4 regions of the Actinoallomurus sp. NPDC050550 genome follow, and region 3 is predicted to be linked to each of the others. Evidence: riboswitches for the same ligand, from Rfam matches in the RefSeq annotation. Region 3 holds a riboswitch; each other region holds the start of a gene.
The links. A riboswitch is a leader RNA that binds a small molecule or an ion and turns the genes downstream of it on or off. The one in region 3 is predicted to bind cyclic di-AMP.
Positions count from the first base shown of each region.

Region 1: linked by a shared signal. The riboswitch ahead of AB0I04_RS43720 (CHAP domain-containing protein) and the one ahead of AB0I04_RS36580 (CHAP domain-containing protein) in region 3 are both predicted to bind cyclic di-AMP.
Region 2: linked by a shared signal. The riboswitch ahead of AB0I04_RS02490 (C40 family peptidase) and the one ahead of AB0I04_RS36580 (CHAP domain-containing protein) in region 3 are both predicted to bind cyclic di-AMP.
Region 4: linked by a shared signal. The riboswitch ahead of AB0I04_RS17150 (NlpC/P60 family protein) and the one ahead of AB0I04_RS36580 (CHAP domain-containing protein) in region 3 are both predicted to bind cyclic di-AMP.

Region 1 covers NZ_JBFAJC010000053.1:13,050-20,452, forward strand. Annotated here, with positions in the region: partial or broken gene AB0I04_RS43705 (hypothetical protein) at 4-186, shown strand; gene AB0I04_RS43710 (isochorismatase family cysteine hydrolase) at 183-812, shown strand; gene AB0I04_RS43715 (cellulase family glycosylhydrolase) at 864-2,645, opposite strand; gene AB0I04_RS43720 (CHAP domain-containing protein) at 2,999-3,547, opposite strand; cyclic di-AMP (ydaO/yuaA leader) riboswitch at 3,740-3,884, opposite strand; gene AB0I04_RS43725 (LuxR C-terminal-related transcriptional regulator) at 4,288-7,074, opposite strand; gene AB0I04_RS43730 (SDR family oxidoreductase) at 7,173-7,403, opposite strand, start outside.
Region 2 covers NZ_JBFAJC010000002.1:44,655-52,057, reverse strand. Annotated here, with positions in the region: gene AB0I04_RS02515 (rhodanese-like domain-containing protein) at 1-429, shown strand, start outside; gene AB0I04_RS02510 (glycosyltransferase family 4 protein) at 533-1,654, opposite strand; gene AB0I04_RS02505 (acetate uptake transporter) at 1,831-2,496, shown strand; gene AB0I04_RS02500 (M48 family metallopeptidase) at 2,536-3,918, opposite strand; gene AB0I04_RS02495 (hypothetical protein) at 4,075-5,415, opposite strand; gene AB0I04_RS02490 (C40 family peptidase) at 5,498-5,995, opposite strand; cyclic di-AMP (ydaO/yuaA leader) riboswitch at 6,053-6,220, opposite strand; gene AB0I04_RS02485 (NlpC/P60 family protein) at 6,501-7,403, opposite strand, start outside.
Region 3 covers NZ_JBFAJC010000035.1:103,028-110,430, forward strand. Annotated here, with positions in the region: gene AB0I04_RS36560 (nitrite/sulfite reductase) at 1-1,548, shown strand, start outside; gene AB0I04_RS36565 (Insertion element protein) at 1,545-1,721, shown strand; gene AB0I04_RS36570 (phosphoadenylyl-sulfate reductase) at 1,718-2,431, shown strand; gene AB0I04_RS36575 (sirohydrochlorin chelatase) at 2,413-3,174, shown strand; cyclic di-AMP (ydaO/yuaA leader) riboswitch at 3,743-3,886, shown strand; cyclic di-AMP (ydaO/yuaA leader) riboswitch at 3,992-4,133, shown strand; gene AB0I04_RS36580 (CHAP domain-containing protein) at 4,147-4,911, shown strand; gene AB0I04_RS36585 (hypothetical protein) at 5,063-5,665, shown strand; gene AB0I04_RS36590 (TetR/AcrR family transcriptional regulator) at 5,859-6,626, shown strand; gene AB0I04_RS36595 (acyl-CoA dehydrogenase family protein) at 6,613-7,403, shown strand, end outside.
Region 4 covers NZ_JBFAJC010000010.1:240,764-248,166, reverse strand. Annotated here, with positions in the region: gene AB0I04_RS17175 (hypothetical protein) at 1-145, shown strand, start outside; gene AB0I04_RS17170 (SDR family NAD(P)-dependent oxidoreductase) at 267-959, opposite strand; gene AB0I04_RS17165 (helix-turn-helix transcriptional regulator) at 1,112-1,945, opposite strand; gene AB0I04_RS17160 (putative quinol monooxygenase) at 2,093-2,416, shown strand; gene AB0I04_RS17155 (hypothetical protein) at 2,548-3,075, shown strand; gene AB0I04_RS17150 (NlpC/P60 family protein) at 3,242-4,204, opposite strand; cyclic di-AMP (ydaO/yuaA leader) riboswitch at 4,267-4,405, opposite strand; gene AB0I04_RS17145 (SgcJ/EcaC family oxidoreductase) at 4,735-5,148, shown strand; gene AB0I04_RS17140 (YchJ family metal-binding protein) at 5,229-5,567, opposite strand; gene cpt (chloramphenicol phosphotransferase CPT) at 5,761-6,306, shown strand; gene AB0I04_RS17130 (YafY family protein) at 6,287-7,309, opposite strand; gene AB0I04_RS17125 (alpha/beta hydrolase) at 7,373-7,403, shown strand, end outside.

The DNA of each region.
Region 1 (7,403 bases), on a different contig from region 3:
GACAAGACGCCGCTCGGCCTGCTCGTGTATGCGGCCGACGGCTATATGCCCGCTCAGATCACAAGGCCGGACCGGCCGGTGAGGTGCTGCAACGGGCTCTGGCCGCCCCCGTACGAATCCGGGGAAGGCTGCGCACCGGTGTCCTATCCTGAGAGCGGGTGTGATGGAAACCGAGGACGGCGATGACCGACACCTACGACCCCACACGCACGGCGATCCTGCTGGTCGACCCGTACAACGACTTCCTCTCCGAGGGCGGCAAGATCTGGCCCGCGGTGAGCCATGTCGCCCTTGAGGTCGGGCTGCTGGACAATCTGCGCACCGTCGTCGCCGCCGGACGCGAGAACAGTGTCCACATCTTCTTCGTCCCCCACCGCCGGTGGCGGGAGGGCGACTACGAGGGCTGGGACCACCCCAACCCCACCCAGCAGCGCGTCCGACAGAGCCACACCTTCGCGTTCGGCACATGGGGCGGCGAGTTCCATCCCGACTTCCAGCCCACCGACACCGACGTCGTCATCAAGGAGCACTGGGCCCAGAGCGGCTTCGCCAACACCGACCTCGACTTCCAGCTCAAGCAGCACGGCATCACCCACGTCGTTCTCGTCGGCCTGCTGGCCAACACCTGCATCGAGTCCACCGGCCGCTACGCCATGGAACTCGGCTACCACGTGACGCTGGTGCGTGACGCCACTGCGGCGTTCCTCCCCGAGATGATGCACGCCGCGCACGAGCTGAACGGCCCCACCTACGCCCACGCCATCTCCACCACGGACGAGGTCGTCGCCGCGTTCGAGGGAGCCCGGGCCTGACACCTCTCAAGCCCCCGAAGCACGTCTCGCTCGCCCTGCTGAGAGGCCGGGCTAGGAGAGCGGGTTCTGGGTGAGCAGGTGTGCCTTGAAACCCTCTCCGTACGTGCTGGTGGGGGTGCCGCTGTAGTCGTTGATGAGCACGTTGCCCTGGCTGCAGCCCCACGCGTTCCAGGTCCAGGCGGTGTACCCGATGCCGTGCGCGTCCGCCCACGCCATCACCTGGTCGATGTAGTCGTGGGCGCAGGAGTTCTGGCCGATCTCACCGGCCTGCACCGGCACCTTCGCGGCGACGGGGGCGACCTGGCTGTCCCAGCAGGAGGTGTTGGAGCAGGTGTTGAAGTTGTAGGTGTGCCATGCGGCCATCAGGTTGCCGGTCGAGTCCGTCGGCTTGTAGGTCAGCCACTGGCTCAGGTCATTGGACCAGGCGACGCCTCCGAGCATGATCACGTTGGTCGCGCCGGTGGCGCGCACCGTGTTGACCAGGGACTGCATGCCGGCCACCTGGTAGCCGATGCCGGTGCAGGTGCCGCCGTCCCGCCAGCAGGTCCAGGCGGCGGTCGCGTCCCAGTTCGCGGCGGCGTCCGGGTAGGGCTCGTTGAACAGGTCGAAGACGACCGCGTTGTTCGCCTTGAAGGCGTTCGCGACGCCGGTCCAGAACGTCGGCGCGTACTGCGCGTCGGGCATCGGCTTCTGGCAGGTCGCGGCGGTGTCCGAGCAGCCCGCGCCCTGACCGCTGTACTGGCCGTGATTCCAGTGCATCTCGACGGTCGGCGTGATGCCGTTGGCGACCAGCAGGTTCACGTAGTCCTTGACGTTCTGCTGGTACGTGGCGCCGTTGGGCGTGCCGTCGGTGCCGTTCCAGCACTCCTCGTTCAGCGGGATCCGGACGGCGTGGATGTTCCAGGCCTTCATCGCGTCGACCGATGCCTGGTCCACCGGACCGCTGTCCCACATGCCCTTGCCCTGCACGCACGCGAACTCGCCGCTGGACCGGTTGACGCCCAGCAGACGGTACGTGGCGCCGGTCGAGGTGAGGAGGTGGTTCCCGGAGACGTGCAGCGCGGGTGCCGGTCCCCCGGTGCCGCCGCCGTCGTTGTCGGCCTCGGTGGCGTTGACCGTGACCGACGTCAGGCCGCTGGACGCCACGGTGATCGGCCGGGTGCCGTTGGTGCTGTCGGGGTCCTCGGCGGCACCGAGTTTCACGGTCTGCGGGGTGTTCCAGTTGGACGTGGTGAAGGTCAGGGTCGCGCCGCTCACCACCGTGATGTCGCCGTCACCGGTGCCCGCGGTGCTGGTGACCGTCACGTCGCCGGATGGCTGGGCGTTCAGGCGGACCGTGTAGCCGGCGGTCCCGCCCTCGGGCACGCTCACGCTCGTCGGGGAGACCACCAGGGCCTGCTGCGTTCCTCCGGAACCGGGGCCGGCGCACGACACGCTCGGAGCGTTGTCGGCGCCGGTGTAGGTGCCGTTGAAGCCGACGGTCCAGGTCGCCCCGGTGCCCTGGGCGGCGTTGTACGAGGCCGGGGTGACGGTGATGGCCGCACCCGCCGGCGTGGGCACCGCCGGAGACGGCACGCCGCCCCACATCTGGGTGATCACCTGGTTGCCGGGAAAGTCGAAGCTCAGCGTCCACCCGGTGAGCGGGTCACCGGTGTTGGTCACCGTGATGTCGGCACCGAACGCGCTGCCGTTGTCCCAGCTCTTGGCGTACGTGGCCGAACACGACACGGCGGCATGGGCGGCGGTCTGGACCGTGGCGAGCCCCAATACGGCGAGCAGTACCGCGACCGCGGCCAGCACGGCTCTGCACCACGGGCTCCGGTGGATCGGCATGGGCGTTCTCCCTGGCGAAAGGCGGCGAAGCGGCACGCGGTCCTGCTCCGGCGTTTGCGGGCGCTGGCAACGATCACCCGCCCCCGATCGCATCGCAAGAGCGCCCCGTCCTCCGGGCGCACGCACGCACGCCGACCTGGGACAGGACCGGGAACGCGGCTGAAACTTTCAGCCGCGCGTGCCGCGGCCACCGGCGCCTCCGGACGGCTCACGCCCGGCGAGCGAGCGCGTGCGGACCGGAGGCCTCATCGAGACCGGACGACATCACCGAGCCGCCGGGACGATGGCAGCGTGCGTCGACGCCGGGCCCTCAGAGGGCCCGACGTCGACGCGGGGGGGGAGGAAAGTCAGTGTCAGCCGTACTGGGGATAGCCGTAGCCGACGACCTGGCCGGTGCTGCGGGTACGGATCCGCACGGCGTTGTCGGTGTTGCCCTCGACGGTCTGGATGGTGCCGTTGTGGTTGTCCTTGATGACCAGGCCGACGTGGTCGATGCCGTCGATGCCTCCGCCGCTCCAGGAGAAGAACACCACCGCGCCTGGTTTGGGAACGCTTCCCCAGCGGCCCTGCTGCTCGAACCAGCGGGCGTGCTCCGGGGTGAAGGCGTCACCGCCGATTCCCTTGACGCCCGCCTGAGAGCCGACCCAGGTGATGAACATGTCGCACCAGCTCGCGTCGGCATAGTCGCTGATCGCCCCGCCGTCTCGCTGGACGCCTCTCTTGGCGAACGGCGAGGACATGAACCACTGGTTGTACTTGGTGCCCCCGGCGGCGGTCTCCGTGGTGCCGACCTGGGAGAGGGCCAGCTTCAGCGCGTCGGCGGCGGTGGGCACCTTCTGCACCACCTTGGGCTCGTCCTTGGGCCTGGCGTCCAGTCCCCTGCCGGGGATGGGCCACTGCACGGGCCGGCCTGCCGGGGGGAACGGGACCGCGGCATGGTCAGGAAGAGAAGCGGCGGAGGATGCCTCGGCCGGTCCGGCCGAGGTCAGAATGATCGCGGCGGCACCGGCCGTTGCGACGCCGGCGAAGGCGGGAATGAAGCGGAATGCGGATGGCGTTTTCTCGGGTCGGGGGACACAGGGCACGGGGGAACTCCTTGGCTTCCATGCCGCTTACCGGGTTAGCTGACGGGTTCGGGCGTGGAAGCTGCCCTACGGCACGAGGGGGCGTGCCGATTCACCCCGGGACTTCTGGTGGGTCCCCGGTTCCGCGGGGGCGCGGATTCAGCGGGTCGCCCGCAGGACGGGCGGCGTCAAAAGAGGGTTGGGGAATGGCCGCCATTGCGATGGCGGCGTTTGGGGGATCGTGCGATTTTGGATATGAACCGGCTCGGCCGAACTCGCCCCGGACACGCGTTTTAAAACGCGTCCTCGCCCGGGTCGACGTACCGGCCATCACCAGCGGATATGCGGGCGACGCATACGAGCGCCGCAAGAGTTATAGGAACATAGCAGGACAAAACACGCAGACGACACTAGGCATTTATGTGATCTGGGTCACTTAACTACCGAGATCAACGTAATGCAGCCCCACAGATGAGCATGGTGCTTTCTATATGGCATTGTGGGGCCAGAAATGCCAATTGTCACGATGATGCAGATGTGACGTCAGAGGCCACGTACCATCCGAGGGGCGCCGGGGATCAGTCGCCGACCTCCACCGCGAGCCGGGTCAGCTGGACCCGGGAGGTCACGTCCAGCTTCCGGAAGATGTGACGCAGGTGGAAGGCGACCGTGTGCGCGCTCATGAACAGCTGGTCGGCGACCTCGCGGTTGGTCAGGCCCTGGGCGACGAGCTCGGCGACACGGCGTTCGGTGTCGGTGAGGCTGGCCCAGCCGGAGACCGGCCGGTCGGCCCGGCTCCAGTGCCGGCGCCGGATGCCCAACCGCCTGAGCCGGCGGCGGACCCGAGCGGCGTCGCGGATCGCGCCGAGTGCCGAATAGGCCGCCAGCGCGGCGTCCAGGCCGGCGATGGCCTCCCCGCGTGTCCCGGGGCCGTCCGCCGCGAGCAGGCTTCCCAGATCCTCCGCCGCCGAGGCGCGGGCCCACGGGTCGGCGTATTCTTCGGCGGCGCGTCGCAGGGCGGCCCGATCACGGTCGAACAGGCCGCGCGCGTGCGTCGCGGTGACACCGACACTGTCGAAGACCGGGTGGTCGGCGGCCAGCCGGTCCATCGCCGAGACCACCCTCTCGGCGTGGGCCCGGTCGCCGAGGGCGAGCGCCGTCCGTACGAGCCATGGCGCCGCGGTCGGCTCGCCGACCAAGGTCCAGGAGTTCGCCGTGGCCTCGTCACAGAGCCGTACGACGGCCTCCTCCGCCGACGCGGGCCCGGCACGGGCGGCGGCGACCTGCGCCCGCACGAGATGGAACCCGGCCTCCGCGCGCGGCGATCCGTACTGGGACAGCGCGGGCCGCTCCGCCTCGGCGTACCGCCACGCCGCGCTCAGATCGCCGGCCCGCAGCGTCGCCGCGACCAGCACCGCCAGCGCGGACGACGTCAGCAGATGCGGCCCCAGGTCGCGCGTGCTCGCCAGGGCGGCCTCGGCCTCGGCGACGGCCTCGTGGAACCGGCCCGCGGCCAGGTCGAGGCGGGCGCGAATGACGCCGGGCGCCGCCGCCCAGGCCAGGTTCCCGGTCGTTTCGGCGTCCTCCCCCGCGGTCCCCATCACCGCGCGGGCCTCGTCCAGCCGGCGGACGTCGGTCAGCAGCATCGCCAGGATCATCCGGGGGTGAAGGCGGCGCGCCTCCGCGGACCTCGCCCGGCGTACGGCCTCACGGGCGAGCCCCAGTCCGTCGGTCAGCCGCCCCGCACCCCAGTCGGACAGGGCCAGCCGGATCAGCGCCCCGGTGATCAGCACGTCGCCGTGCCCGGCCGCGGCGGACACGATCCGATCCGCGTGGGCGCGCGCGCCCGCGTCGTCGCCCGCCCCTGCCAGCGCGTCGAGCAGGACCAGTTCGGCGTCGTCCCGGAGTTCGCGGGGGACGCCCTGCCGGCCGAGGACGGCGGTCGCCTCGGCCGCGGCCTCGGCCGCCCGCCCTCGGAGATACAGGAGCTCGGCGCGCAGACAGTGCAGCCGGAGGTACGAGGCGTGCGGCAACGGCCGGGTGAACAGCGAATCCACGAGTTCCGCGGCCTCTTCGAGCCGGCCCACCGCGGTGAGGACGTGAATCGCCGTCAGCGCCCGGGCGGGCCAGGCGGGCTCCCGGGGGTCGGTCAGCCGGAGGGCATGCGTGGCGAGGGCCGCCGCCGCTCGCGGGGAGGCGGGGATCACCTCGGCGACCGCCCGGTCGAGTGCGGTGAGCGCCCGGGCGTCGCCCGCCCGGATGCCCCGGATGAGGTGGGAGGCGGCGGGGAGCGCGGCCGTCCTGCCCCGTCCGAGCAGGAGGTCCCCGATCTGCCGGTGCAGCGCCCGCCGCACCGGCGCGGGCACGGTGAGGGCGGTGACCCGCCACACCAGGTCGTTCCGGAAGCAGAGTTCGTCCGGTCCGGCGACGAGGAGCCCCCGGGAGAACGCCTCGTCGATCCACGGCAGGAGGGCGGCCGGCGTGGTCCCCAGCAGCTCGGCCACGTCCTCCGGAGCGAACGACCGTCCGATGATCGCGCCGACGCTCAGCAGCTGACGTGTCGCCGGGCCGATGGTGTCGAGACGTCGCCTGACGTCGTCCTCGACCCGGCCGGGGAGCCGTACGGCCACGAGCCGGGCGTGCCCGTCGACGATCCGGACGGCCCCCTCGGCCAGCAGCCCGGACAGCAGTTCGGTGAGCAACGCGGGATCGCCGCCCGCCTCGCCGGCGAGGCGCAGAACGTCCGCGTCGGGAACGCCTCCCAGCACGTCCGTCGCGACCTGCCGCACGGCGGCGGCGTCGAGCGGGCCGATCGTGAACCGGACGGCGCCGTCCCGCTCGAGCCGATCGAACAGGCGACCGGCGTCCGTCGCGTGGTCCGTCGTTCGGCGGGTCAGCAGCCACACCACGCGAACGGCGGCGAGCCGCCGCGAGAGGGTCTGAATCGCCCTCAGCGCCGCCGGATCCGCCCATTGCAGGTCGTCGAGGCCCACCATGACCGGACCGGCGCCGGCGCGTTCCGCCAACGCGGACCCGAGCCTCTCGACGATCCACGGCCGCTCGTGCGCCCACCGGACCGGCCCTTCACCGTCGCAGCCGCCGAGCGCGGAGAGCAACGGCTCGAAGCACGTCGGCGGCCCGAACTCCCGCCCCTCCCCGACCAGCGTGGAGTACCCGCGCTCCGCCGCCGCCCGCGCCGTGACCGCGAGCAGGAGACTCTTCCCCGTCCCCGCCTCCCCATCGACGAGGAGAACGCCGGACCGGCCGGTGCCGAGAAGGCTCGTGACGGCGCACCACACGTGTTCGCGGCCCCGCATCACCTTCCCGTCGACGGCCGCCTCCACGCGCGACGGCACAATCGCCATGAAAGCCAGCGTGCTTCGCGGTCACGACAGGAGTCAACAACTGGGCCTTAAAGGACCGAGACCCGGGCGGGGGCGGGCCGCCGTCGCGGACAGGGAGGTCAGTAGCCGCTCGCCGCCGGGGCGTTCTGGGCGGCGTCCACCGGGATGTTCGCGCCGTTGACGGCCCTGGCGTGGTCCGAGAGCAGGAACGCCACCACCTCCGCCACGTCCTCGCCGCTCGGCAGCGCCCCGCCGGGGAACTCGCCCAGGAAGCGTTCGTAGCGCTCGGGTTCACGCTGCCGGAACTCGTCCCACCCGCCACCGGGGATCAGCATCGAACCCGGACTGAC
Region 2 (7,403 bases), on a different contig from region 3:
CCGGAGGAGGCCGCCCGCCACTTCGCCGCACGTCTGGCCTTCGAGACGGACGTGTCCGACGTCCATACCGACCTGGAGGCCGGCGTGCCCGGCCTGGTCGTCGTCGACTCCCGCAGCACCGAGTCCTGGGCGCAGGGCCACCTGCCGGGGGCCGTGCACCTGCCGACGGCACTGATCACCGAGCGGGCGCCCCTGCTCGTCCCCCACGACGCGACCGTCGTCACCTACTGCTGGGGCCCCGGGTGCAACGGGGCGACCCGCGCCGCGCTGACCTTCGCCCGCCTGGGTTACCGGGTGAAGGAGATGATCGGCGGCTACGAGTACTGGGCGCGCGAGGGGTTCGCCGTCGAGACCGCGACCGGCCGGGTCAGCACGCCCCCCGACCCCCTGACCGCCCCAGTGGCGGCGGGCGCGGTCTGCGGCTGCTGATCACCCCTTGGTGGGCGGCCACCACGGTCCGGTGGCCGCGGGCGCGGTCTGCGGCTGCCGATCACCCCGCGGCGGGCGGCCACCGCCGGTTGCGCCATGGTCGTTACAGGAGGGCGGAGAAACGGGCGGCCTGGACCTCCCAGCGCCACTCTCGCTCCACCCAGGAACGTCCTCGCTTGCCCATCGCCTGCGCCGCGGACGGGTCGCGCAGCAGGCCGATGACGGCCTGGGCGATCGCGCGGACGGAGCGGCCGTCGACCACGACGCCGGTCTCGCCGTCGAGGACGGCGTCGGGCGCGCCGCCCGAGTCGCCCGCCACCACCGGGAGCCCGGTGGCGGACGCCTCGAGGTAGACGATGCCGAGCCCCTCGACGTCGAGGCCGCGCCGACGGGTCCGGCAGGGCATGGCGAACACGTCGCCGGCGTCGTAGTGCGCCGACAGCTCTTCCCAGGGGACGGCGCCCGTCAGCCGTACGGCGTGGGCGACGCCCAGCTCGACGCGAAGCCGTTCCAGGTCGGCGCGGTACGGGCCGCCGCCGACGATCAGCAGGGTGGCGTCCGGCACCGCGCGCAGCACGTGCGGCCAGGCGTGGATCAGCGCGTCCTGGCCCTTGCGCGGGACCAGGCGGGAGACGCACACGACGACGGGCCGGTCCGCCAGGCCGTGCCGCGCCCGGATCTCCTCGCCGCCCGCGCCGGGGCGGAACACCGTCTCGTCGACGCCCGGGGCCAGCCGCCGCATCCGCGTGACCGCCGAGGGCGACAGCGCGCGGGCCATCCGGCTGAGGGTGTAGTCCCCCAGGTAGGTCAGGACGTCCACCTCGTCGCCGATCCGGCGCAGCAGCCGCCGCGACCCGGGCAGGGCAGCCCAGCCCGCCTCGTGGCCGTGCGTGATGCCGACGAACCGGTCGACGCCCGACCGCCGCAGCGGCGCGGTGAGCAGTCCGAGGGGTGCCGCCGCGCCGAAGACGACCGAGTCGCAGCCCTCCGCCCGGACGATCTCGCGGGCGCGCCGCAGCACCGCGGGCACGGGGAGCATCAGCGTCGTCGGATGCCGGACCACCGGGAACGGCTGCGCCGCGTCGAACTCCGCCGCGCCCTCCCACGCGGGCGCGTACACGACGAGCGAGCCCGGCGGCCGGCGGACCGCCAGGTTGTGCACGAACGCCTGGATGCCGCCCGGCCGGGGCGGGAAGTCGTTGGTCACGACGAGCGTCTTCCTCATCATTGCCAGCATCGCACGAGTGATCGGATTGACCTGACGCGCCCCCGTGACCAATGCGAAACACGGAGTTAGTGTTAAGGCGCGTCATTTGTGGCCGCCCATCCCCGCCGGGCCCGCGATGTTACGGACCTGACGAGGCACGGCGGTGGGAGCTTCACGACGAGGAGGAGCCACCCATGACCGAGACCCCCCGACCCCCGACCACCCCGCCATCCGGGATCGCCGACCCCGCCCCGCTCGGGCTCGCGGCGTTCGCCCTCACCACGTTCCTTCTCTCCGCCAAGAACGCCGGGTGGACCGACGGCACGGACGCCTGGCTCGGATACGCGTTCGCCTACGGCGGGCTCTGCCAGCTGCTCGCCGGCATGTGGGAGTTCCGCAACCGGAACGTCTTCGGAGCCACCGCCTTCTCGACGTACGGCGGGTTCTGGATCGGCCTGGCCCTGTACGTCCACTGGGTCGTGCCGACGGCCGCCGCGACGGCCGCGGCCACGAAGGCGAACCCGGAGGACCTGGTCCAGAACGACCTCGGCTGGATCCTGCTGGCGTTCGCGATCTTCAACACGTACATGCTCCTGTGGAGCACCCAGGTGAGCACGGCGGTGTTCGGGGTGTTCCTCACCCTGGAGCTGACCGAGATCATCCTGTTCATCGGCAACCTCTCCCACAGCAGCGGCACGGTGAAGCTCGGCGGCTGGATCGGCGTCCTCACCGCCCTGGTCGCCTGGTACACCTCGGCGGCCGGCGTCGCGAACGGAATGGGCGGCCGGCTCGCCCTGCCCGTCGGCGGGCCGCTCGGCGCCCGCCCGGCCGTCGCCACCACCAGCCCCGTCACCGAATAACCGGCGCACTCACCGCCCGTACGCCCCTGGGCTCGAAGTTCAGGGGCGTGCGGGCGGCGGCACGGGGACGTGGTGCAGGCGCGCCCAGGCCCGTCCCATCGCGATGCGCTCCGGCCCCGAAGGATGGGTGTTCCACAGCGCGTAGGCGAACGGGTTCGGCGACAGGTCGTCGAGGTCGGTCACGCCGAGGGACCGCTGCATCGCCGTGAACGTCGCCGGGTCGCGCGTCAGGTCGAGAGAGTGCACGTCGGCCCGTGCCTCGATGCGGCGGCTGATGAGATTCTCCGCGGGCCCGGCGATCTGGGTCAGGACGGTCACCGCGGCCAGCAGCAGCGCGGTGGAGCGCGGGTCGGCCGCCGAGCGCACGCCCGCGCGGCGCAGCAGCCGCGGCGAGGTCATCGCCAGGTAGAGGACGCACGCGCCGACCGCGACCCCGATGCCGCCGACGAGGGTCCCCGTCAGCACGTCGTTCCGCTTGGCGTGGCCGAGCTCGTGCGCGACGACGGCTTCGACCTCCTTCGGCGACTCCGACACGAGGAGGGTGTCGTAGACCACGATCCGCCGGGTCGACCCGAATCCGGAGACGTAGGCGTTCAGCGTGGTGGTGCGCTTGGACGCGTCGGCGACCAGCACGTCGCGGACCGGCACGCCGTCCGCGCGGGCCATCCGGAGCAGATCCGTCCGCAGCGGTCCGGCGGGCATCGAGGTGAAGGAGTTGAACAGCGGCTCGACGACGACCGGGTAGGCGTACGAGACCGCCGTGACGAGCAGGAACCCGCCCGCGGCCGCCGCCGCCCACCAGTGGCGGGGGAAGCGGTGGATCAGCAGGTGGAGCCCCACGAGCGCCACGATCCAGATGACGAGGCTCACCCCGAAGCCCGTGAGCTGGTCGGTGAGCCACGACCCCCAGTTCTGGGTCGACAGGTGATAGCGCCGCAGCACGGACTCCGACCACGCGGCGAAGGGCAGCGTGATGAGCTGGGTCAGCGTGGAGAGCACGACCGCGACGGCGACCACCCGCACGGTCCGCCGCCACAGCGGGACGTTCGCACCCGCCGTGGCGGACCGGCGTGACCCGGTGACCAGGCCGAGCAGCCGGCCGCCCCAGGGCGTCAGCCCCAGGCCGAGGACGACGACCAGGCCGACGACGAGCGAGGCGTACGCGGGGGGATCCAGCGCGGCGCTGAAGGCCTCGCTGCGCGCCATCTGGTCCCGGGTGAAGTCGAGCGCCGGGTCGGCGGCGATCCGGCCGCCGGGCAGCGGATGCCAGGGCGTCACCACCGCGGCCACGACGACGAGCAGCGCGCCGAGCACCGCCGCGGCGACGGCGGCGGTCCGCCGGGAGCCCTCCGACGGCGCTGCGCGGCCGGGTTCGCGATCGGACACGAGAGCGGACGGCGACGCACCGCCCGGCTCCGTCACGCGAGCTCCTCGCGCAGAGAGCCGCCCCGCCACCACGCCGCAAGCTCCGCTGTGGGCTTCATACCGTCCCGCTCCATCACGTGAGCTCCTCGCGCAGGCAACCGCCCCGCCACCACGCCGCAGGCTCCACTGTGGGCTTCATATGGCCCGGTTCGGTCACGTGAGCTCCTTGCGTAGGTAGGCGCGCCACTGCGCGGCGAACTCGCTCGAACGTATGCCGAGTACCGCCCGCAGGGCGCGGTCCTCGATCCGCGGGTCGCCCGCGTCGCCGGGCTCCGCCTCTGCGGTCCGGTACAGCCGCACCAGCCGACCCTCTCCATAGCGTTCCGCGATCATCCGGCACGCCAGCCATGCCTCCTCGTACGCGGCGGACAGGCGCTCGCCCGAGCCGCTGAACGCGTTCCGGTCCGGTGGCGCGGCCGGCACGTCACCGGCGGCCAGTTGCGCGGCGAGCTCGCGTCCCGCCGCACGCGTCGAGACGCCGGCCTTCTTGTAACCGACGTAGTCGGCGAGTCCTTCGATCAGCCACATGGGAGTGCGGCTGTCGCGGGCGCCGCCCATCGCCACGTGCACGAGCTCGTGGGTGAGCACGACGTGCCGTCCCAGTCCGTTCAGGCGGTCGAACGCCGTGGGGGTGATGATGACGCGATCGGCGCCGTGCTCCGAGTCGCCCGCCGTGCCGCTGACGGTGGCGAGCGCGGCGATGTCGCCGAGGTTCCGGACGTCGCCGACGAGCTCTTCGGCCTCCTGCTCCGTCGCCGGCGCGAAGGCGACGACCTGGCGTGACCAGCGGTCGCCGACGACGTCGGAGACCAGGCCGACGCCGGTGTCGAGCCGGCGGGCGATGTCGCGCAGCTCGGCGGTCCGCGTCTCCGGGCCGTCGGTGGCACCGGTGCCGTCCGCGACTCCGGTGTCGTCCTCGCCGATGACGAGGCTTCGCCGGCCGTGGATGACGGTGAGGGCGCCGCCGTCCCAGATCTGCGGGTCGTCGCGCAGGCCGTGCGTGGACCCGTCGCCGGACACGACCCAGCCCGCGTCCTTACTCCGGCCGAAGGTGAGGTACTGGGTGTAGGCGACGTCGGCCGCGTCGAAACCGCCCAGCCGGTAGGTGAGCGTCAGCCGGGCCGTCCAGCCGTCGTCGGCAGCGGCCGCGGCGCGGGTGTCCGCGAGCGACTCGCGCCAGGTCGCCAGGGGGATCTTCGTCAGGTTGTCGAACAACGTCTCCTGCCCGGCGCGGAACGCCTGGACCGACGGGTCGACGGTGGCGAGGAAGGCCGCGCGGTCATGGGCGAGGACCGCGCGGGAACGGCGCTGCAGGATGGCCGTCACCGTGGCCGTGCTGGGCGTGGGCGCCGCCGTGGCGCTGCGCAACGACGCGGCCGTACGGCCGGCGCCGTGGTGCAGCGCGACGTAGCCGACCGCGGTGACCAGGTTCAACGCGATCGCCACCCCGGTCAGCGCGGCGACCCGTGACTGCCCGGAGCCCGCCGACGACATGCGCGCGATAGTAGCGGGCGAAACTGAGAAGCCGGGGCCGCCCACCTGGACGACCCCGGCGAATCGAGCCGGTTCAGCCGGCTCAGTACGGGCGAGCCGCGCCGTAGAACTCGCTCCGGTAGTAGCTGTTGTTGTCGATCCGGACCTGCTTGATCTGCGTGCCGGTGTGCGACGCGTGGATCATCCAGATCTTGTGGCCCTTCACCTTGGAGATGATCCCGGTGTGGTTGTTGTAGTTGAAGTACACCAGGTCACCGACGGCGAGGTTCTGCCAGCGGATGTGCAGCTTGATGTGCCGGTGCTGCTGGCCCGCGGTGCGCGGCAGGCGGACGCCCGCCTTGCGGTAGGAGTACTGCACCAGACCGGAGCAGTCGAACGTCCTGGGGCCGGAGCCCCCGTAGCGGTACCACTTGCCGATCTGCTTACGCGCGACGGAGACCGCCTTCAGACCGACCTTGTGACGCTGGCTCCAGGACTTGTGCTTCTTCTGCGCCGTGACGGTGGTCGACTGGGGGGTCGCGGCGTGCGCCGCGGGGACCGTCAGGGCGATGGGTGCGAGGACCGCACCCGCGGCCACCATGCCTCCGGCGAGGCGCAGGCGCAGGGACGAAGCGGTCGAGGGGTTGCGAGACAGGGGTCTCTCCTTCCACTACGCCTACCGGGTTAGCTGTCGGGTTCGGACGTGGAAGCCGCCCTACGGCATGCCTGTGGGAGAACAGGCGCCCCGATTCACCCCCGTGAAGCCGCGCTCGTGCGCGGTTGGGTCCCCGGTTCCGCGTGCCCGCGGATTAGGCGTTCACGGTCACCCGCGGCCCCCGTCGGACCACGTCGGTGATGACCGTTTCTCTGCATTTCTGACAATCCGGAACCGGCCCGCCATCAGGGCGCTGTCCCTAGCGCCGCCTCTGGCGGAGACCCCGTCCGGTCGAGCGGCGCATGGCGTGCGCCGCAGGTAACACTCCGCACCGTCCCCCGGTGCGGAAGATCGCGATGACGTGACAGGCGGGCCGGATGCGCTCCGTGCCCCCGGTGAACCGGGTCTCTGCCCGGCCTGCCGCGTCCGCTGTTCAGTTGTCCGGCGGTCCTCAGACCAGCCGGCCGCCGCCCACCCAGGTGGAGGTGTACCAGGCGTCGCTCAGGTTGGAGATCTTCACGACGTCGCCGGTGTGCGGGGCGTGGAGGAACTTGCCCTTGCCGATGTAGATCCCCATGTGCCCGAGGTCGTGGAAGAAGACCAGGTCGCCGGGCTGCAGGTCCGCCTTGGACACCCGCTGGCTGGCGTCGTACTGGTCCGGCACCCAGTGGTTGAGCTTGATGCCGACCTTGGCGAAGGCCACCATCGTCAGCCCGGAGCAGTCCCAGACGTTCGGGCCCGACCCACCGAAGACGTACGGCTTGCCGAGCTGGGCACAGGCGAACTTCAGCACGATCTCCGCCTTGCCCGAGGCGAGGATCGAGCAGTTCTCCTTGGAGCTGCCGGGGTCGATGTTGCCGCCGAGCTTGGCGATCAGTTTCAGCTGCTTCTTGACGGCCGCGTCGGCCTGCGACTTCTGCTGCTCGAGCTGGGTCTTCTTCGTCTTGAGCTGCTGGGCCGCCTGCACGCGCAGCGCCTGCTCCCGCTCCAGCCGCTGGGCGGAGGCGAGGTACTGCTGGAACTCCGCCGAACGGTTGTGCGCGATCTGCGTGAACGCCGACATCTGCGAGAGCACGGCGTCCGGGTCCTTCGAGCCGAGCAGCTGGGGGATCGAGCCGTTGTCCCCGGTCTTGTAGGCGTCGACGGCCAGCTGGGCGACCCGCAGCCGCAGCGCCTGGAACGTCTTGCGCTCGGCCTGCACCGACTTGGCCAGGGCGTTGACCCGGCCCTGAGCGGCCTTGTAGTCCGCCTTGGTCTTGTTGTACTGGTTGCCGAGCTGGTCGACCTGGTCGTTGAGCTTCGCCAGCTGCTTCTTCGCCCCGCCCAGTGAGGAGGCGGGGTCGGCGTGCGCCGG
Region 3 (7,403 bases):
GTCCGTCGTCGCATCATCGACATCTACGCCAAGGCCGGCTTCGACTCGATCGACCCCGCGGATCTGCGGGGCCGGTTCCGCTGGTTCGGCCTGTACACGCAGCGCCGGCCCGGCATCGACGGCGGCAAGACGGCGGTCCTCGAGCCCGAAGAGCTCGACGACCGCTACTTCATGCTGCGCGTCCGGATCGACGGCGGCCAGCTGAACCTCGACCAGCTGCGCACGATCGCCGACGTCTCCTCGAAGTACGCCCGCGGCACGGCGGACATCACCGACCGGCAGAACATCCAGCTGCACTGGATCGAGATCGAGAGCGTCCCGGCCATCTGGGAGGCCCTGGAGTCGGTCGGGCTGGACACCACCGAGGCCTGCGGCGACACGCCCCGGGTCATCCTCGGCTGCCCGCTCGCCGGGATCGACGCCGACGAGGTCATCGACGCGACGCCGCAGATCCGCGAGATCAACGACCGGTACATCGGCAGCCCCGACTTCTCCAACCTGCCGCGGAAGTTCAAGTCGGCCCTGTCCGGCTGCACGGCGCAGTGCACGGTCCACGAGATCAACGACATCGCGTTCGTCGGCGTGGTGAACGACAAGGGCGAGGTCGGCTACGACGTCTGGGCGGGCGGCGGCCTGTCCACCAACCCGATGTTCGCCAAGCGGCTGGGAGCGTTCATCCGGCCGGAGCAGGCCCACGAGGTCTGGGCGGGCATCGCCGGCATCTTCCGCGACTACGGCTACCGCCGGCTCCGGCACCGCGCGCGGCTGAAGTTCCTGATGAACGACTGGGGCCCGGAGCGGTTCCGTGAGGTCCTGGAGAAGGAGTACCTCGGGTACGCGCTGGCGGACGGACCGGCGCCCGGAGGGCCCCGGGACGACCGCCGCGACCACGTCGGCATCCACCGGCAGCGCGACGGCCGCTACTACGTCGGCTTCGCGCCGAAGGTCGGCCGCGTCGACGGCGACCTGCTGCACGTCATCGCGGACCTGGCCGAGGAGTACGGCTCCGGCCGGGTGCGCACGACCACCGAGCAGAAGATGGTCATCCTGGACGTCCCGGAGGACCGGACCGAGGCGCTGGCCGCCGAGCTGGAGGCGCACGACCTGCGGGTCCACCCGTCGACGTTCCGCCGTCAGACGATGGCCTGCACCGGCATCGAGTTCTGCAAGCTCGCCATCGTCGAGACCAAGCAGCGCGGCATGGACCTGATCGAGGAGCTGGAGCAGCGCCTGCCGGACTTCGACGAGCCGCTGACGATCAACATCAACGGCTGCCCGAACTCCTGCGCGCGCATCCAGACCGCCGACATCGGCCTGAAGGGCCAGCTGGTCACCGACGCGAACGGCGCCCAGGTCGAGGGCTACCAGGTGCACCTGGGCGGCTCGATCGGCGGGGAGTTCGGCAAGAAGATCCGTGGACTGAAGACCACCGCGGAGGAGTTGCCCGACTACGTGGAGAGGGTGCTGCGCAGGTTCCAGGAGGGTAGGCACGACGGCGAGTCCTTCGCCGCGTGGGTGCAGCGTGCGGAGGAAGGTGACCTGAAGTGACCGAGCGAGCCGTCCCCTTCTACTGCCCCTACTGCGGAGACGAGGACCTGGAGCCGTACGAGAGCGACGGCGGCTGGCACTGCCGGGCCTGCACCCGGGCGTTCCGGCTGCGGTTCGTCGGCCTCGGTGCGCTCAGCACCACGGGTGCTCCCAGACGGGAGGGTTCGGAATGACGCTCCTGTACGAGCGCGCTCCTGCGGCGCTCGACCTGACCGACATCGTCGAATCGGCCGCCGACGCGCTGGAGGAGGCCTCCGCCGAAGAGATCATCCGCTGGGCGATCGCGACCTTCGGTGACCGGATCTGCGTCACGTCGTCCATGAAGGACGCGGTGCTGGTCGACATCGCCTCGAAGGTCCGCCCCGGCATCGACGTGCTGTTCGTCGACACCGGCTACCACTTCGCCGAGACGATCGGCACGCGGGACGCCGTCGAGGCCGTCTACCCGGTCAACGTGGTCAACGTCACCCCCTCCCGGACCGTCGCCGAGCAGGAGCGCGACCTCGGGCCCCGGCTGTACGGCCGGAACCCGGATCTGTGCTGCCACCTGCGCAAGGTCGAGCCGCTGAACCGCGCGCTCGAGCCGTACCTCGCGTGGATCACGGGCATCCGGCGCGAGGAGACCTCACACCGGCGCGGCTCGCGCGTGGTCGAGTGGAACGCCGCGCGCGGGAAGGTCAAGGTCAACCCCCTCGCCCGCTGGACCCAGGCCCAGCTCCACGACTACATCGAGGAGCACGGCATCCTGGTGAACCCGCTGCAGTACGACGGGTACCCGTCGATCGGTTGCGAGCCCTGCACCAAGCAGGTCGCGCCGGGCGAGGACCCACGCAGCGGACGCTGGGCCGGCACCGGAAAGACCGAATGCGGCATCAACCTCTGAGCACTCCGGCGATCCCCCTGGTCGCGGTCGCCCACGGGAGCCGGGATCCGCGTGCGGCGGCGACGATCGAGGAACTTCTCGATCTTGTTCGTCGTTCATCGGGGGTGCGGGTCGTGACCTCGTATCTCGACCACGCTCCCCCGGCCCCGGGGCAGGCGCTCGGTGGTCTCGTCGGCGAGGGGGCCGACGAGGCCGTCGTGCTCCCTCTGCTGCTCACCGCGGCGTATCACAGCAAGACCGATATCCCGGGGGCGCTTCGCGACGTCCGAAGCGCCCACCCCCGGCTGACTTTGCACTACGGGACGACGCTGGGCCCGCATCCGCTGATGACGAAGGCCCTGGAGCGGCGGCTCGCCGAGGTCGGCGTCCGCCCCGACCCGGACACCGCTCTGGTGCTCGCCGCCGCCGGTTCCAGCGATCCGGCGGCGAACGCGACGATCGGCCGGATGGCGCGAGCCTGGCGCGGCTGGCACTCCGTCGTCCCCGCGTACGCCTCCGCGGCCCGTCCCACCCCTGCCGAGGCCGTACGCATGCTGTACGACGCGGGCGCGCCGCGAGTCGCGATGGCGTCCTACTTCCTGGCCCCGGGCTACTTCGCGGACAAGGTCCGTGAGGAGTCCCTGGAGGCCGGGGCGGTGGCGGTCTCGCCCGTGCTGGGCGCCGCGCCGGAGGTGGCGGAGATCACGTCGCAGCGCTATCGCGAGATCCTGACGCGCGGCGAGCGCGTCGCGGCGGCCGGCTGACGCCTTCCCTGTGCTCCGGCGCGTCGCGGCGGCCGGCTGACGCCTTCCCTGTGCTCCGGCGCGTCGTGGCGGCCGGCTGACGCCTTCCCTGTGCTCCGGCGCGTCGTGGCGGCGGGCTGACGTCTTCTCGGTGCTCCGGCGCGTACGGCGAGCCTCCTGCCGAGGCTGTGGTCACCCATCGTGACGGGGTGCGGAATACTCTTCGCCGCCCGGCTGTTGCGACACCTGGACGATTCAGCACCTTTGCGGTCATTCATGATTGCTTAGACCGGAAACCAAAAGTGGATCATAAGGCGCGCCAGATCGATCTTTATGACGATCTTTGTGGTGTCGATCACGTGAGTAATATCCGACGGCCATGTTTGGCACGTCGGTATTTGTCTGATATGTTCCTCTAAGTCCGGCGACGCTCCCCATGCGCCGCCCGAACATCCGCCGGCACGGCCGGCCCACCAGCGCAGATGGCGCGGCGCGAAGACGCGTGCGAGGGCCTCCGTACAGAGCCGAGACGGTTCATATCCCAAAATCGCGCCACTCCCGCGAAGTACCCGTTGATCCATTTTCAGCGGGAGCGGCAACGTCGAGTCCGTGAAGATCACGGAGCCGGGGACCCATCAGAAGTCCCGGGGTGAATCGGCACATCCCCTGTGCCGTAGGGCGACTTCCACGTCCGAACCCGTCAGCTAACCCGGTAGGCGTACTGGAAGTAAGGAGCAGAACCTTGTCCGCGAGTCCGCCCTGATCTGAATACCGGCCGTCACCGCTACCCCTAGCCGATGACGGCAGACGTATCTCTTTGTTCGAGCCGCCCGCATGAGCGGGCGACCCGCTGAATCCGCACCTAGCGGAGCCGGGGACCCACCAGAAGTCCCGGGGTGAATCGGCACATCCCCTGTGCCGTAGGGCAGCTTCCACGCCCGAACCCGTCAGCTAACCCGGTAAGCGGCATGGAAGCCGAAGGAGTACCCCCCTGTGTCCCCTCGACACGCCAAACCCCGCTTTACCCTTGATCGTAAGACCGTCGCCGGCGTCATCGCCGGCACCGCCGCCGCCGGCGCGGCCGCGTTCACCGTGGCCTCCGCAGGACCGGCGCTGTCCGCACAGATCCCCGGTGCGTCCCGCCTCGCGGCCCACCATGTCGCCCAGATACCTAATCCCAGTATGGGTAAGGCGATCGCGGCCGGTTCCCTGGGCGACGCCCCGCACGTCAAGGTGCGCGCCCTCGCCGAGCCGAAGGCGCAGGTGCAGAAGAAGCTGCCCTCGGCCACGGACGTCCTGAAGCTCGCCGTCTCCCAGGTCGGCACGACCGAGAACGCAGCCGGCGGCACCAAGTTCAACCAGTGGTTCATGTCCTCGCCGTACGCCAAGGCAGGCGTCGCGCGCGACGGCGGGTCCATCAGCGACTACGCCAACGCCAACTGGTGCGACATGTTCGTCTCCTGGGCCGGCGCCGAAGCCGGCGTCAAGGGGATCGGTGGCGACGCGTTCACCCCGACCCACGCCAAGTGGTTCCAGCAGCAGGGCCGCTGGGGCAACGTTCCCAAGCCCGGGGCCGTCGTCTTCTTCTCCTGGAACGGCAGCGGTGTCGACGCCATCGACCACGTCGGCCTGGTCATCAAGGACAACCACGACGGCACCATCCAGACCGTCGAGGGCAACACGGACAACGCCGTGAAGGTCCGGACCCGGAACACCTCCGCTGTCGTGGGTTACGGCTACCCGGAGTACGCCCAGTAATCGCCCGTGCCGGCGCGTGCCGCGTCGCCGCCGAGCAACGCGGCACGCGCCGGTCTTCCCTTCCCGGGCGGTCCCACGAATCCCCCTGTCATCGCCCCGGGATGCCCCCATCCCTCATGCCCCCGTTCCCCATGCCCCCGAAAGGAATTCCATGATCAGGTTCTCGACGAAGGCCATTGCCACCGCGGCCGCCGGCGTCACCCTGGCCGGCGCCGGCGTGACCACCGCCCTCGCCTACGGAACCGCCTCGGAGTCGGCATCCTCGGCGCAGAGCGCCCCCGCGCCGTCCGCCGCGCAGGCGCCCAAGCAGGCGCCGCAGACCGAGCAGCGCGTCGCCACGGAGAACAAGGACCGGCTGTTCGTGAGCCTCAAGAAGGACGCCAAGAAGGAAAAGGCCGCCCTGCCCGGCGGCGTCTCGACCGCGACGTCCTTCTGGGACCCGTCGACGGCCTCCGGCAAGCCGATGTCGTTCCACACGCTCGCCAGCCCGTACTGGCCGCTCGGCACCAAGGTGAAGGTCACCTACAACGGTAAGAGCGAGATCGGCATCGTGGAGGACTTCGGCCCGGCCGAGTGGGCCGTCGCGCAGCACAACCCGCCGGCGCTCATCGACCTGTCGGAGAAGATGATGCAGCAGCTCACCGGCACCGCGTCGAACTCGATCACGATCAAGTTCCAGGTGCTGGAACTGGGCAACGGCGGCGTGTACCGCCACTCGGGCACCGGCTACGCCACGGCCACCGGCAAGGCGTAACCCACCCCCTCGACACCGGCACGGCGTCACCCGCTCCCCCCCTCGCCTGCCGGTCCCGGACGGCGTGGGATCCCCTCACCTGAGGTGATCCCGCGCCGTTCCGTCGTTCCCGACGGCCCTGCCCTACCGACGGCTCCGTCTTTCCCGACGGCCACCCTTGCAGGGAAGGAATGAACTGAGGTTCAATTCTTGCGTGCCTTACCGCCGTACGCCCCGTGTCGAGGCCCGGCTCAGCGCCTCTCGGGACCGCATCCGCGCCGCCGCGCTGGCGGTCGTCGCCGAGCGCGGCTACGCCGGCTGCTCGATCGCGGCCGTCGCCCGGCGAGCGGGGGTCGCGACCGGCAGCGTCTACCGCCACTTCCCGGCAAAGGCCGACCTGGTCGCGGAGGTCTTCCGGGTGGCCTCCCAGCGCGAGGTCGACGCGTTCGCGCGCGCCGCGTCGCTGGAGGGCTCGGCGGCGGAGGGCATCGCGGCGGTGATCGAGACGTTCGCGGGCCGGGCCCTGCGGGCCCCGCGGATGGCGTACGCGCTCCTCGCCGAGCCGGCGGATCCCGCCGTCGACGCCGAGCGCCTGGTCTTCCGCCGGGCGTACGCCGCCGTCCTCGCCGGGCTCATCGGCCGCGGCATCGCCGCCGGCGAGCTCCCCGAGCAGAACGTCGAGGTCAGCGCCGCGGCGCTCGTCGGGGCCATCGGCGAGGCTCTCGTCGGCCCCCTCGCGGTCGGCGCCGGCCGCTCCGCCGAGCCGCCTGCGGTCGGCGACGCGGACGCACGGACGCATGCCGCCCGCCGCGCGGACGCGCAGACGCATGCCGACGGCCGCACCGACGCGCAGGCGCGTGCCGACGGCCTCGCCAAGGCGCAGGCACGTGCGGTCGGCGACGCGGACGCGCAGGCCGGCTTGATGGCTCATCTCATCACCTTCGCCCAGCGCAGCATCGGAGCGGTCGATGACGACACATGAGGTCTTCAACCAGGTCCCCCCGCTCGTCGGCCATGATGTGGCCGACGACCCCGCCCTCCTGGACGGGCTCTTCCGCGAAGGCGGCGGCTGGGCGGCCGAGGCCGTCCACGAGCTCGGCCGACTGGGAGGCACGGAGCAGGCGCGCGAGTGGGGCCGGCTCGCCAACGAGCACCCGCCGGTGCTGCGTACCCACGACCGGTACGGCCATCGCGTCGACGAGGTCGAGTTCCACCCCGCCTGGCACGAGCTCATGCGCGTCGCGGTGGGCCACGGCCTGCACGCCCGGGCGTGGACCGAACGATCCGGGGCGCACGTCGCCCGCGCCGCGAAGTTCTACGTCTGGCGAGTGGACGCGGGGCACGGCTGCCCCATCTCGATGACCTACGCCGCCGTACCGGCGCTGCGCCACGCGCCCGAGCTGGCCCGGCAGTACGAACCGCTGCTGACGTCCGGCACGTACGACTTCGGCCTGCGGCCGCCGCTGGAGAAGCAGGGCATCCTCGCCGGCATGTCGATGACGGAGAAGCAGGGCGGCTCCGATGTGAGGGCCAACACGACGCGTGCCGTGCCCCGGCCCGACGGCACGTACCTGCTGACCGGCCACAAGTGGTTCACCAGCGCGCCGATGTGCGACGTGTTCCTCGTCCTCGCGCAGGCGCCGGAGGGCCTCACCTGCTTCCTGCTGCCCCGGGTGCTGCCCGACGGCACGCGCAACGGTCTTCGCCTGCAACGGCTCAAGGACAAACTGGGCAACCGGTCGAACGCATCCGCCGAGGT
Region 4 (7,403 bases), on a different contig from region 3:
CGCCGCCGATGAGGCGGCCGTCATCGCCGCGTACGCGCGCGTGGATCCGGGTCTGGTTCCGACGGTCCTCGCGGCGGAGCCCAGGCGGGTCTTGCTGGAGCATCTGCCCGGCTGTGCGGTGCCCAGCGATGCACATCACGCTTAAGACCGACCGGCAAATGGATCACTTGAGGCGTCGGCGTCCTTCGTGATCACTGAGCATAGAGATTACGAGCATGAGGTAAGCGCAGGGCGGCGGGTCGACCGACCCTGAGCTCTGGGCAGGTTCACCACGGGAGGTTCCCGGATCGGTCGATGAACTGTCCCGTCGGCCCGTCCGGGCCGATTGTCGCGAGGGTCACGATGGACGCTGCGCCGTCGGCGACGCTGTGTCCGAGGCCGCCGGTGAAGTCGGTCGCGGTCTGCCCGGGGTCTGCGGCGTTGACCTTCACGTCCTTCAGTTCCTTGGCGTACTGCGTCGTGAGCATCGTGACCGCGGCCTTCGAGGCGCAGTAGAGGGGCAGGGCATACTGCGACTCGATCCGCGCCGGGTCCTGGGTCACGCTGAAGGAGCCCATCCCGCTGGACACGTTGACGATGACGGGGTTCGGCGATTTGCGCAGCAGCGGGAGGAAGGCGTGCGTGACGCGCACGATCCCGACGACGTTCACGTCGAGCACGGCGCTCACGTCGGTCGCGGTGTACTCCTCGACGGGGCCGACCTTGCCGAGGACGCCGGCGTTGTTGACCAGGACGTCGATCGTTCCCTCATGCGCGGCGACATCCGCGGCCGCGGCCTGGACCGAGGCATCGTCGGTCACGTCGATCTGAACGAACCGGGCGCCGAGCGACTCGGCCGCGGCCCGACCGCGCTCACGGTGGCGGGCACCGAGGAGGACGGTGTGCCCCGCCTCGACGAGGCGACGAGCGGTTTCAAAACCGAGGGACTTGTTGGCCCCGGTGATGAATGTGGTGGTCATGCTGGCTCCTCCTGGTCCGAACAGCACGGCCGTGCGCTGTTCACGCACTCCATGCTGGGTCCCCGGGAGGGTTGGCGGGAGCTACGGCACTTCCTGGTACCGCGCGTACCACCCAGCAGCCTGGTCCACCGGACGAGGCAGAACGCGGGCCTTCATCCCTGAGGAGACATCCTCTGGACCCCAATCGCCGCAAGGAATTCGAGTTTGCTGCGGGCGTCGGTGCCTGGCTGCGGCGTGTACACCACGAGGCGGAGGTTCGTGTCCTGGGTGTTGAGGATGTCGGAGTTCATGGCGATGTGTCCGACATCCGGGTGCTGGACGAGTTTGTGCGCACTCTGGTGACCGCCCACCGCTCGGCGGCTCCACAACTCGCAGAACCGTGGGCTGAGGTTCAGCCTCGATACCAACGCCGCGAGGTCGGGATCGTCGGGGTACCGGCTCGTCGTCGCGCGCAGGTCGGCGACGAGGGACTCCTCGAACGCCGCCCGCTCGGCCGCCGTCTGCCGGACCCGGGGCAGCTCACCCAGGAACTGCCAGACCAGGACGTTGCGGTCTCCCACACCGCGCACCGTGGGATCGCCGAACGTGGCCGCGAACAGCGGATTCCAGTGCAGCAACTGCCAGGTGGCGTCGTAGATCGCCAGCGGGTTGCCGGCGAGCTGGTCCACGATCCGGTACAGGCTCCCTGGGATCATTCGTGGAACCCGGATCGGATCCGCTGCGTGACCGGCCATGCGCAGAAGGTGAGCGTGCTCGTCGTTGGACAGGTGCAGGGCGCGAGCCAGGGCCGAGCAGACCTGCGCCGAGGGTGTCGCCACCCGTCCCTGCTCCAGCCGGACCACGTACTCGACCGAGATGCCGGCCAGCGTCGCCAGCTCCGCGCGTCGCAGACCGGGGACCCGACGGGGTGAGCCGTGTGCGAAGCCCACCGTCGCGGGGTCCAGCCGGTCCCGCCACGCCCGCAGCACGGCACCGAGTTGATCCATGAACACCATTTTCCCGCACACCCCGCCCCGCTGGGTGGTACGCGCTGTACCACGAAGTCCCGTAGCTCCCGCCGACGCTCCTCGGGGCTCAGTGTGGAGTCGTGAACGGCGCACAACGATGCTGTTCGGAGCCAGGAGGAGCAAAGCATGACCACCACGTCGAACCACTACGTCACCGTGCTGTGGGAAGCTCGGGCCAAATCCGGGAAGGAAGCCGCGATGAAGGCGTTCATGACAGCCGCCGTCACCGCATCGCGCTACGACGCGGGCAACATCGACTACGAGGCTCACCAGGTCGAGGGACAACCGGGCGCGTTCGTCATCTTCGAGCGCTGGGAGAGCCGCGAGGCCCTCGAAGGCCACCTGCAGGCACCCCGCATGCAGGACCTGGTGCCCCAACTGCTGGAACTGATGGACGGCAGCATCGAGGACGGGATCCGCTTCCTGCAGCCGTTCCGCCCGGCACGATAGGCCGACCCGGAGCACGGCGAGCCTGATCGGGGCTAGGCGGCCGTCCGCCGGAGTTGCGCGACAAAGCGCCGGACCATACGGGGACTGCGCAGCAAGTAGACCTCGGCGTGCGGAGCGGCAGCGGTGATCGCTTGCATCACGGTCGGGAGACCGTCGCGCTGTTCGCATTGGGACTGGCCCAAGGCAGGTCAGGGGAAGCGGTGCGGCAGTCCGTCACGGAGAGCCTCAAGGCCGTGGTCGGCATCCTGCTGATCATCGGCGGGGGCGGCGCCTTCAACCAAGTTCTGGAGGACACGGGCATCAGCCACGCCATCGCCTCGGCCGCCGGCGGAGCGCACATCAGCGTCGTGCTGCTGGGGTGGCTGCTCGCACTGCTGCTCTCCGCCTCCACCGGATCGGCGACGGTAGGGATCGTCTCCTCGACCGGCATCGTCGCGCCACTGGTGACCGCGTCCGACAGTTGGCACACCTCGCTGGTCGTCATCGCCATCGGCGCGGGCTCGATCGGCCTCAACTACGTCAACCACGAGGGATTCTGGCTGGTCAAGGAGTCCTTCGGGATGGACATGGGCAAGGCCACGAAAATCCACACCACCACCCAGACGCTGGTCAGCATCCTGGGCCTGGGGATGGCCCTCCTGCTCTCCGCATTCCTCTAGCGACCGCGTGCCGATCCCAATGCGCACGAAATGTACGCGGACGGTTGTGCGGCAGCAGGGCGGCGACGAGGTTGTCGCAGCCGGTCGGGGAAGGCGTCGATCCGGTCCAGGATGTACGACGCTTTCCCCGCGGTCCAGCGATCACGCTGGGCGACGGGCCCTTTGATTACGGGCGGCCGGCGCCGACGTAGTTCGCGGTCCAGTAGCTGTTGGACATGCTGGCGTACTGTACGACGGTGCCCGTGTGCGGGGCATGAATGAATCTGCCGCCACCGACGTAAATGCCTTCGTGGCCAAGGCCGTCGAAGAAGACCAGGTCACCGGGCTGCAGATCGGACTTGGCGACGTGGCGGATGGCGCTGTATTGGTCGGGGACGACGCGGGGAAGGCTGACGCCGGCCGCGCGCCAGGCCATCATCGTCAGCCCGGAGCAGTCATAGCCCGACGGGCCCGTACCGCCGAAGACATAGGGTTTACCCAGCTGAGCCATGGCATAATTCACCGCCGTGCCGGCCGAGCCGGATGCGGAGCTGGAGGGGCTGCTACCGCTGCTCTTACTACTGCTGTTGCCGCTTGAGCTGTTGGTGCTTGAGCTGGAGCTGGTGGACTTGGCGACCAGTGCTTTCTGCTTGGCGATCGCTTTTTCGGCGGCGGCTTTCTGCTTCTTAAGCGTAGACGTGGTCGTGGTGACCGTCTGCAGCGCTGCCTTGGCTTCTTCCTGATCACGCTGGAGGCGCTGGGTCGATGCCAGCAATGCGGTCATCTCTTGGCTTCGGCTGTTGGAAAGTTCGGTGAAGGCCGACATATTTTGCAGGCTCGCTTCGGGGTCCCTGGAAGCGATGACGGCGGTATTGCTAAGACTGCCGTTCTTGTAGGCGGCGACGACCATCTGCGCCACCCGGACGCGCAGGTTCTGATAGTTGGGCTTTTCGGTGGCGATCTGATTGTTGATCACTGAAAGCCGCTTCTTCGCCGCATCCAGCTGTGTCTTGGCCTTGTCGTACTGATTGGCGATCTTGTCTACCTGGCTGTTTAGCTTGTCCAGCTTATTCTTTGCTGCGGTCGGTGACGGCTTGGTAGCCGCGTACGCGCTGCTTGCGGGAAGAAGAAGGGCGGCGCTCGCCGTCAAGGCCGTAATGCCCCTCAGCCAGCCAGAACTTGTGAGCCGAGAATATGAAAATGTCACGTACGAACTCCTCTCCTCACGCCTACCGGGTTAGCTGTCGGGTTCGGGCGGGAGATGCCCTACCGAGCGCTGGGCGCTGCGGATTCACCCCAGTTACCTGGGTCCCCGGTTCCCCGCACTGCAGGGATTCGGCTGACGGTCGTGCTCTTGTGTGAAGCATGGGACAGTCGAGTCCTACGGAGCGTAGGGCATCAATGTGGATAAAACCACCGAAACGTGATTTATGGTACGCAGTGTGCGCCGTCCGTTACTGAGTGCACGTCATGGCGCCGTGTCGGTGCGCATGTCCCTACAGCGGGTGATTACCTTCTGAGCGAGTTGCTGCTGCGACTGGGCTTCCCCGTCTCTCAACCCTTTGAGAATGGCGAAGTGGCGAGGATGCAGGCCCGTCGGCGACAGCGCGGATTCAAGCGTCTCGATCGCCCCGGCGTGTCACCCCCGACTGCCCGGACAGGGCCCTGATCGAAGCGGAGATGATCACGGAGACGACCGGCAGCGACACCGTTGAGGAATTCTTGGAGCGCATCCGGCAGGCATGGGACGCCGGTGACGCCGATGCCTACGCTCGGCAGTTCGCCGAAGACGCCTCGTACGTGATCTTCCTCGGCGACGCCATGTTCGGCAGGGCCGCCGTCGGCCAGACCCACCACGAGGTGTTCACGAAGTGGCGGAAGGGCACGCGGATGATCGTCAGACCCATCGACGTGCGCACTGTGGACACCGACACCGCCGTGGTGACCACGGTCGGCGGCATCGGCAAAGGCAACAAGATCGACTACGACAAGTTCCAGACGTACACCCTGCGTCGCCGCGACGGGCGATGGGAGTGCGTCGCGTTCCAGAACACCGAGATGAGCCGTCGCGCCAAGCGCACCTACAGCGCCTGACGACCACACACTCGCGGGTCGGCCGCCTGCACGATGCGAGGCCGGGAACGAAGGCCGCCCCGTACTCCGGCACGGACGTCCTATCGTCCGCGGGCGGGCGCGGTCCGTGGCAGGGAGGGGAGAGGGCCGAGGTACGACCAGGCGCCGTCCTCGAGGACGAAGCGGCTGTGTTCTTCCATCAGCCCGGGGCGGTTCCGCTGGACGTAGTGGGCGCGGAAGAGGACGGTTCCCTCGGCGTCGAGGTAGCTTCCGCCGGCGGTTCGGAGGACTTCGAGGCGTTGCCAGCGCAGGGACTCGTCGAAGTCGATGTGCGGTGGCCGCGTCGACGGATGCCACGTACGCAGGAGGTAGCCCTCGTCATCCACGCAGAAGGCGCTGAACCGCGAGCGCATGAGCCGCTCCGCTGTCGGGGCCTTCATGTCTCCGCGGTGAAAACGTCCACAACAGTCGTCGTACGGTGCGGGCAGCCCGCAGAAGCATCGTGCACCCGGATCGGACTGGCTCATGTTCTCATTGTGTCGCCGCGAGACCATCGCTGCGGCCGCTCGCCTGTCGTAGCGGTTGGGCGGCCCTGCCGAAACAGGTCGCAGGCAGTGCCTCTACTGTGGCGCGGTGACGACTCAGGTGATCGTGCTGAACGGTGGATCCAGCTCGGGCAAGTCCGGGATCGCCAGGTGCCTGCAGGCGGTACTGCCGGATCCGTGGCTCGCCGTCAGCGTCGACACGCTGGTCGAGGCGATGCCCGCGTCCATGCGGACATCGGAGGCCGGGATCGAGTTCGCCGCGGATGGCGGAGTGAGCGTCGGGCGGGAGTTCCGGGAGCTGGAAGCAGCGTGGATGGAGGGGATCGCCGCGATGGCCCGCGCCGGTGCCCGGGTCATCGTCGATGACGTCTTCCTCGGTGGCGCGGAGTCCCAGCAGCGGTGGCAGAAGGCCCTCGACGGACTGGACGTGCTGTGGGTCGGCGTCAGGTGCGAGAGCGCGGTCGCCGCGGGCCGCGAGATCGCCCGCGGGGATCGGGCCCAGGGAATGGCCGCGTCGCAGGCGGAGGCGGCCCACCGGGGCGTGCTCTATGACCTGGAGGTGGACACCACCCGTACCGAGTCCCTGGAGTGTGCGCGGACCATCGCCGCTCAGCTCAGCTCGAGTCGCCCGTGACCGCGTCGGCGCAGGTCGCGAGTCGGCGGGCCAGGGCGTGGACGTGGTCGCGCAGGGCGTCCGGAGACTCGATCACGAACGGGCGGTCCAGCCAGGCGAGTACGGCGGCGACCCAGTCCAGCCGCTCGGCCCGCAGCCGGACCCGTACCCAATCCTCGGAAGGTCCCGGCGGGTCATGAGCGGGATCCCGCGCCGGGTCGGCCGGGAGCTCCTGCACGGTGGCGATACCGACCGGGATCCGGGATCGGACCTGCTCGGCCGTGCCCTGGACCCGTAGCGACACCTCGTGCAGGTAGGGCACGTCGGCGAGCCCGGACAGCACCCGGGCGGTCGGGTCGAACCCCTCCGGCACCTCGAACGACCCCGGCAGCACCGTCGCGGTCTCGATCCGGTCCAACCGGAACGTACGCACCTCGCCGCGGTCCGAGTCGGCGCCGGTCACGTACCAGCGTCCGGAGTGGAGGACGATCCCGTACGGATGGACGGTGCGCTCGCTGCGGCGCCCGTTCCAGGCCTGATAGCCGAGGGCGACCGGCCGGCGGTGCCGCGCGGCCTCCGCGAGCATCAGCAGCACGCCCGTCTCCGGGGTGGCCACGCGCCGGGCCGGAGCGGTGAACTCGGTGGCGGCCAGCAGCGCCTCCAGCCGGCGGCCGAGCGCCTCGGGCAGCACCCGGCGTACCTTGGCGGCGGCGCTCTCCATCGCCGCGACGGACGTGGTCACCAGCCCGGCGCGCCGGCCCACGACCAGGCCGAGCAGTACGGCCAGCGCCTCCTCGTCGGTGAGCATCAGCGGAGGCATCCGGTACCCGGGGGCGAGCCGGTAACCGCCGTACCGGCCGCGTACCGATCGGACCGGGACCTCCAGGTCGATGAGGTGGTCGACGTAGCGCCGGACGGTGCGCTCGTCCACGCCGAGCCGGTCGGCCAGGTCGGCGACGGTACGGGTGCCGCCGGCCTGGAGGATCTCCAGCAGGGCGAGCACTCGGGCGGTCGGTCGGGTCATATCCGAAAGTTTGCCGCAAATACCGGGCGGATCCTGTCCTGTATCCGGCCTAGCGTCGCACTCATGACGACTTACGTACTTCTCCCCGGCTTCT